Flocculibacter collagenilyticus: one gene and its partner. The protein of the gene in region 2 interacts with the protein of the main gene of each other region in a pairwise test. Links are inferred from orthologs where the notes say so. Each region holds a gene or a part of one and is shown on either strand. Other genes may lie near its edges. The genes, in order: HUU81_RS02515 and mrcB.

What was found.
Region 1: the proteins of mrcB (region 2) and HUU81_RS02515 interact in binary tests that used the Escherichia coli proteins (3 or more experiments, as listed by UniProt). The link is inferred for Flocculibacter collagenilyticus from one-to-one orthologs.

The regions. Positions count from the first base shown.
Region 1 is NZ_CP059888.1:568,109-571,437, reverse strand. Bases 330-3,329 are described here. They hold HUU81_RS02515 (penicillin-binding transpeptidase domain-containing protein), read right to left. Parts: upstream 2,745-3,329; coding sequence 915-2,744; downstream 330-914. Other genes in these bases: rsmH (16S rRNA (cytosine(1402)-N(4))-methyltransferase RsmH), read right to left, coding at 3,057-3,329; ftsL (cell division protein FtsL), read right to left, coding at 2,744-3,064; murE (UDP-N-acetylmuramoyl-L-alanyl-D-glutamate--2,6-diaminopimelate ligase), read right to left, coding at 330-925. In the rest of the region: more of murE, read right to left, coding at 1-329. UniProt on the Escherichia coli protein: Essential cell division protein that catalyzes cross-linking of the peptidoglycan cell wall at the division septum. Required for localization of FtsN.
Region 2 is NZ_CP059888.1:389,133-392,463, reverse strand. Bases 241-3,242 are described here. They hold mrcB (penicillin-binding protein 1B), read right to left. Parts: upstream 2,902-3,242; coding sequence 580-2,901; downstream 241-579. Other genes in these bases: hrpB (ATP-dependent helicase HrpB), read right to left, coding at 3,001-3,242; hemL (glutamate-1-semialdehyde 2,1-aminomutase), read left to right, coding at 241-528. Also shown: more of hemL, read left to right, coding at 1-240; more of hrpB, read right to left, coding at 3,243-3,331. UniProt on the Escherichia coli protein: Cell wall formation. Synthesis of cross-linked peptidoglycan from the lipid intermediates.

The DNA of each region.
Region 1 (3,329 bases), 180 kb from region 2 along the record:
AGCCAAACACTGGGCTTGTTAATTGAAAATCACCCCAAGATGTTTTCAATGTTGTGGCAATACCCGCTTGCGTAAACGATAAATCGGAATAACACACATAATATTCGGCTTCTAATTCCGGCTGCCAACAACCGAATGCAATAAGCTTTGCGTTGGGTTGTTGTTTAAACTCGTTAAACCACATTTGCCCTACCGGATCATCGATATTGACTACCTTGTTCGCCGCATTAAACTCTGTAAATAAACGCTTTTTTGCCGCTTTATATTCAGACATAGTGCTGTGGTAATCTAAATGATCGCGGCTTAGGTTTGTAAATATCACCGTATCAAACTGACACCCTGTTACTCGGTGCTGATACAAGCCATGAGAAGACACTTCCATCGCAACCACCTCACAATGCTGTTGCTGAAGTGCATGCAGTTGCTGTTGTAGCTCGATTGCACCAGGCGTGGTATTTAGCGAAGGCGCTAGATTATTTAACATGCCTTGCCCAAGCGTGCCGATCAGTCCTGCTGATTTTCCCATCGCATCAACGATGCTAGCGATATAAAATGCGGTTGTTGTTTTACCATTTGTGCCGGTAACACCTGCTAACTTCATTTTACTTGTGGGATACTGATAAAATGCAGATGCTAGCTCACCAATGATTTTTTCTAAATTATCGACTTCAATAACAGGGATGTCGCCTTGATAGTCAATATTGCAATTTGACGATGCCAAAATTGCCACAGCACCTTTCTTGACTGCTTGTGAAATAAATTGCGCACCATCTGTAGTCTCTCCAAATAGCGCTATAAAACAATCACCTTGACGAATACTACGTGAGTCAGCAGAAATATTATTAATGGCGATTTCTGGCGCTTCAATAGCAAACCCGTTCAACCAAGAACGCATCGTAACTATAGGAAGATAACTAGTTTCCACGACGACCTCCTGTGCTAGCAACGGTTGTGATCTGTTTATCATCAGGCGCAACATTCAAAATTTGTAATGCGCCTGTCATCACTTTTGAAAACAACGGTGCAGCCACTTCACCACCATAGTAGTAATCGCCGCCGGGCTCATTCACCACTACCGCAACAGCTAAACGAGGATTACTAACAGGCCCAACACCAGCAAACGACAAGTCATATTCGTTACCATACCCGCCAGCGGCAGCCTTCTTCGCAGTGCCCGTTTTACCTGCAATACGATATCCCTCTACTTTTGCTTTCGGGGCAGTACCATCTTCATCTAATACCGACACCATCATATTTAATAAGGCTTGTGCGTTCTCTTCGCTTACCACACGTTCGCAGTACGGTTCATTGGTTAACTTTAAAATAGACAGTGGACAAGAAACACCGTGGTTACCCAATATGCTATACATTCTTGCCAACTGAGCAGTACTCACTGCTATCCCATAGCCAAACGATAAGGTTGCTATTTCAAAATCTGACCAACGAGTACGATCGCCAAACAAGCCACTGCTTTCACCAAGCAGCCCTGTTCCAGTATCTGAACCAAACCCCATATGATAAAAGGCATCAAGCAAGTGCTCTTTGGGTACGCCCAGCGCCAACTTAGCAACCCCCACATTGCTGGATTTTTGTAAAATCGTTTCTAATGAAATTTTGCCGTAGTTTTTAGGTAAGTCTGACACGCGTTGTCCGCCAACTCTCAGCCAGCCTGGGTGCGTATCTACAACCCCATCAATTTCCATTAACCCAAACTCTAAGGCGCTTAACACCGCTAATGGTTTTAATGTTGAGCCGGGCTCAAAAATATCAGTTACAGCGCGGTTTCGGGTTTTATAATAAAAATGGTCGCGTTCTTTTTTGGTATTAACTTTGAATTCGTTTTGGTTGTTTGGGTTAAACGATGGGCTGTTTACCATTGCCAAAATCTCACCGGTGGTTACATCCACCACCACTGCAGATCCGGACGATGCCTTAAACGACGCTACCGCGGACTTTAGTTCGCGGTAGGCAAGTGCTTGAATTCTTTGATCAATACTTAACGCAATGTCTTCAGGAGGAATTGCTTTTTCTTCTTGCAGCACCTCCACTTCCCTGCCTTTGGCATCTTTCCTTATTTTTCGTAATCCGGATTCACCTTGTAGGTGCGCATCGTATAATTTTTCAATGCCTTCTAACCCTTTACCCTCAATATTGGTAAAGCCGACTAAGTGAGAAGAGATTTCACCAGTAGGATAGAAACGTTTTGCTTCTTGCTTTTGATAGACGCCCGTTAAATCAAGCTCATCAACATAGTTGGCAACTGCAGGTGTAACTTGACGACTTAAGTAAATAAATCGTTTGTTTTGATTTGCCACTAATTTGTCGTATAGCGTTTGCCATTTCCAGCCTAATACCTCTGCCAACGCTTGCCAACGCTTACTGTCTTTTAGTTGTTGGAGGAATTCCGTTTTAGTTTGGTGATCTATGGCAGAATCGCCCGTTACTTCATAGTCAAAGATATGCTTAGGATCTATCCAAATCGCATTCATTGGAATAGACACTGCCAATTCTCGCCCAGTGCGATCGGTGATCATGCCTCGCATTACGTCTTTTGATTTAGCACGCAAAGAACGTAAGTCCGCTTTTTTACGCAGTGTTTCTGGTTCAATTACTTGAAGGTAAGCTGCACGAGCAACTAACGCGGTAAATACCACACTGATGACCACCATGACCGTCACAAATCGCCAACCTATTACCATAGGTTGTTTGCTTTGTTTTGTTTTGGTCATCTTAGCGCTAGCCATTAGGGTAACCTTACTACAACTTCTTCATCAGCAGATGGCCAATGCATATTGAGCTTTTTTTCTGCTAAATGCATCACTCTACTATGCTCAGCTAATGCACGCTGCTCTAATAACAGCTTGCGCCACTCTAAATCTAGATTGTCTTTTTCACGTAACAAACTATCTTGCTGAATAATTTGCTGGCGACTTAAATGCGACGTTTGCACAATCGCAATTGCTACCAACACATTTAAAAATAAAAGCCCCAAGGTAAGCTTACGCTTACCTAAATCTCTCAATACTTCAATTGCTAGATGGGGTTGTCTTATTTTTTTAGGCATGTGACAACCTTTCCGCAATTCTGAGAACGGAGCTGCGCGCACGGCTATTTGTCGTTATTTCCGTTTTAGATGGTTTAATGGCTTTCCCTATCGTTTTTAACGACAAATTACGTTGAATTTGCTCTTCTGTTAAAGGCAGACCTTTAGGTATTGGATCGCCTTTGCTGTGTTTACGCATAAACTGTTTAACAATACGATCTTCCAACGAATGGAAACTAATGACGGCAAGTCTTCCACCCGGCTTTAGTACAGCCAGTGCCGCTTC
Region 2 (3,331 bases):
ACTCCCGATTTAACTACTTTAGGCAAAATTATTGGTGGCGGAATGCCTGTCGGGGCATTTGGTGGTAAGCAAGCCATTATGGACTATATTGCGCCTGTTGGGCCTGTTTACCAAGCGGGTACACTCTCTGGCAACCCAGTTGCAATGGCAGCGGGTTTAGCCATGCTAACAGAAATGGAAAACACGCCAGACTTACATGCACAATTAACTGCCAAGTCAAAACGCTTATGCGAAGGTTTTCAACAGGCCGCGGATAAAGCAGGCATTCCGATGACAACCAATTATGTGGGCGGCATGTACGGCTTTTTCTTCACAAGCGATACACCTGTAACAAGCTATGCCCAAGCCACTGAATGTGACATGGATGCATTTAAGCAGTTTTATCACTTAATGCTTGCTGAAGGTGTCTACTTAGCCCCTTCAGCATTTGAAGCTGGCTTTGTCTCGCTTAGTCATACTGACGAAGTGATTGAACAAACCATTCGGGCGGCAGAAAAGGCAATGGCCCAATTAGCGCAATCTAACTAATCTTGTTATAGATCCCACATTGTAAATTAAGCATGATAACCAATGTCATGCTTAATTTTTCTTCTTATTACATCTTGTTGCTATCTCTTTACTGTTAGTATGAATCGGTAAAATACGCGTTCGCTTGCAATCCATGTTAGCACTGTAAGTGATACTACTTTTTGCTGCAGAGTTCACATTGGCTTTGTTAATCGGCATTAGCTGTCCGACATAAGCCATTTCAACATCAGCTGGCTTAGGCACTAAATAAGACGACTTTACTGTTTGCTTATGTAAATGAATAAACTGTTGTAATGCGCCCTTGGCTCCGGTTAAAGCGACTGATTTATTATCATCATTTCCCACCCATGTAACGGTTAATATATTTTGATCGAATCCACTAAACCAACTATCACGCTTTTGATTTGTCGTACCCGTTTTTCCCGCGAATGCCGTGCGCGGAATCGCCTGACCTAACGCTTTAGCTGTGCCTTTGGTGGTGACTCTATGCAGTGCATAATTCAATAAATACATGGTAGAAAAGTTAAACCGAGGTTGATAGCTCAATGCTTTATCCCACAACTTGCTACCACGACTGTCGGTTACCGATAGCACGGCGCTAATTTGTTGATAGGCACCATTATTCGCAATGGTATGGTACATTTGCGCTACTTCAATGGGTGACAATGAAATCGCACCCAGCATCATTGAGGGGTAATCAGGAATACGAGACGTAACACCTAACTGTTGTAAGGTATGCTTAATGGTTGCCACACCCAACTGATTACCCAACCACACCGTGGGAACATTTTGCGAAGTCACTAATGCATCAATCAGTTGAATATTTTCTACATAGCGCTTATTGGCATTTTGTGGCTGCCACATATCACCATCAGAATGCTCAACGGTAATCTTTTCATCTGCTAACACACTACCTAAATAATACTGCTCAGGCTGCGATAAAGCAGCTAAATAAATAGCAGGTTTAACTAACGAGCCGATGTTGCGCTTACTGTCGAGCACACGATTAAACCCAGAGTATTCAACATTTTTATCACCTACCAGTGCAGCAACACCTGCTTTTTCAATATCTATTGAAATCATGGCCGTTTGCAGTTCTGTTTTGCTACTTGCCGCTTGCTGTAATGCTTCAATACCTTGTGAGGCAGTGCGCTCCATTTGTTGCTGAAGTAACGGGTTTAACGCGGTAAATACCTTAATGCCATTGTCTATCACACTGTCTAACTCTGGCATGGCTCGTAGTTCGCGCTTTACTTTATCAATATAAGCCGGATGCTTAACCGTTTTAAAAGCACTCTTTTTTGTTACATTCAGCGGCATATCTACCAGCACTTTATATTCTTCAACCGAGATATAGTCAGCGTCTAGCATTTGTCTCAATACTAAATCTCGTCGCTTTCTGGCGCGTTCTGGAAAACGCCTAGGATCGTAAAAGGAAGGACCTTTGACTATCGCCACCAGCAATGCATATTCATGTGGTTGTAACTCATTTAACGGCTTGGAAAAGTAATAGCGGCTGGCTAAGCCAAAACCGTGTACCGCTTGGTTATGATATTGCCCCATGTACACTTCGTTAAAGTAAGCAGCGAGCAACTGATCTTTACTAAAACGATAATCCAGTATCAGCGCAATAAAGGCTTCATTAACTTTTCGCCACAACTTTTTTTCTCGGGTTAAGTAGAGATTTTTGGCTAGCTGTTGCGTTAAAGTACTGCCACCTTGTACTGTGCGCCCTGCTTGCAAATTGACAAATAGCGCACGCATAATCGCTAATGGTGAAACCCCGGCATGATGGTAAAAGTCTTTATCTTCAATCAACAATAGGGTGTCTTTAATAACTTCAGGAATATCCTCAAGATGTATAAGCTCGCGATCTTCTTTATTAGGTGATTGCAATCGGTCAATTAACAGAGGCTCAATACGAGCAAAACTGATATTCTCTTGTTCGCCACGCGCACTTACTCGTACAATTTTGTCGTTTTTAAATTCAATGCTGTACCGCTTTTCACCTTCAAAGCCTTCTGCAAATTGAAACGCTCTTCGTACAAACGACACATGGTGACGAGATACCGTATATTGCCCTGCTCGCGTGAGCTTTTTCACCTTACGGTACTTAAGTAGTTCTAGTTCATTAATTAATTGCTGCTTTGTTAAGGATTGCTGAGGGTACAGCGCAAGTGGGCGGGCATAAATCTGGGCGGGCAACTGCCACTTTTGCCCTTCAAATTTGGCAGTAACTTTGCCATCTAAATAAATAATGTATAGCACCATACATGCAATAAGCGCTAGCCCAATTTTACCGAACGTAATCAGTAACCGCTTACTTGCGTGTATCATTTTTGATTGAATGGTGGATAGATCAAACTTAGCCATACGTAATTACTTCTTTTATCTTAGGCGCGTATATTTTAGGCGAGTAGCATAATAACTACACTTCACCAACTTTGACAAGCAAGCCTCTTTCATCGCTTCTTACTTTCTTTTGATGGAACGTCCCGGCTTTTCTAATAGTGGTTGTTCTGGCCATCGATGTTTAGGGTATTTACCGCGCATGTCCTTAGCAACATCAAAATATGAATGCTGCCAAAAGTGCGCTAAGTCGCTGGTGGTTTGAATGGGCCTTCTGGCGGGAGAAAGCAGTTCAAACCGCAAAGGCACTGCTCCGTTTGCAAGGCAGGGTGAAGTCAGCTCACCAAACATTTCTTGTAAAATAACAGCCACCGTAGGCCCTTGTACATTATCATAACGGATGATCACTGATTTATTACTCGGTGTGATGTAATGTGTTGGCGCTTCATTGTCG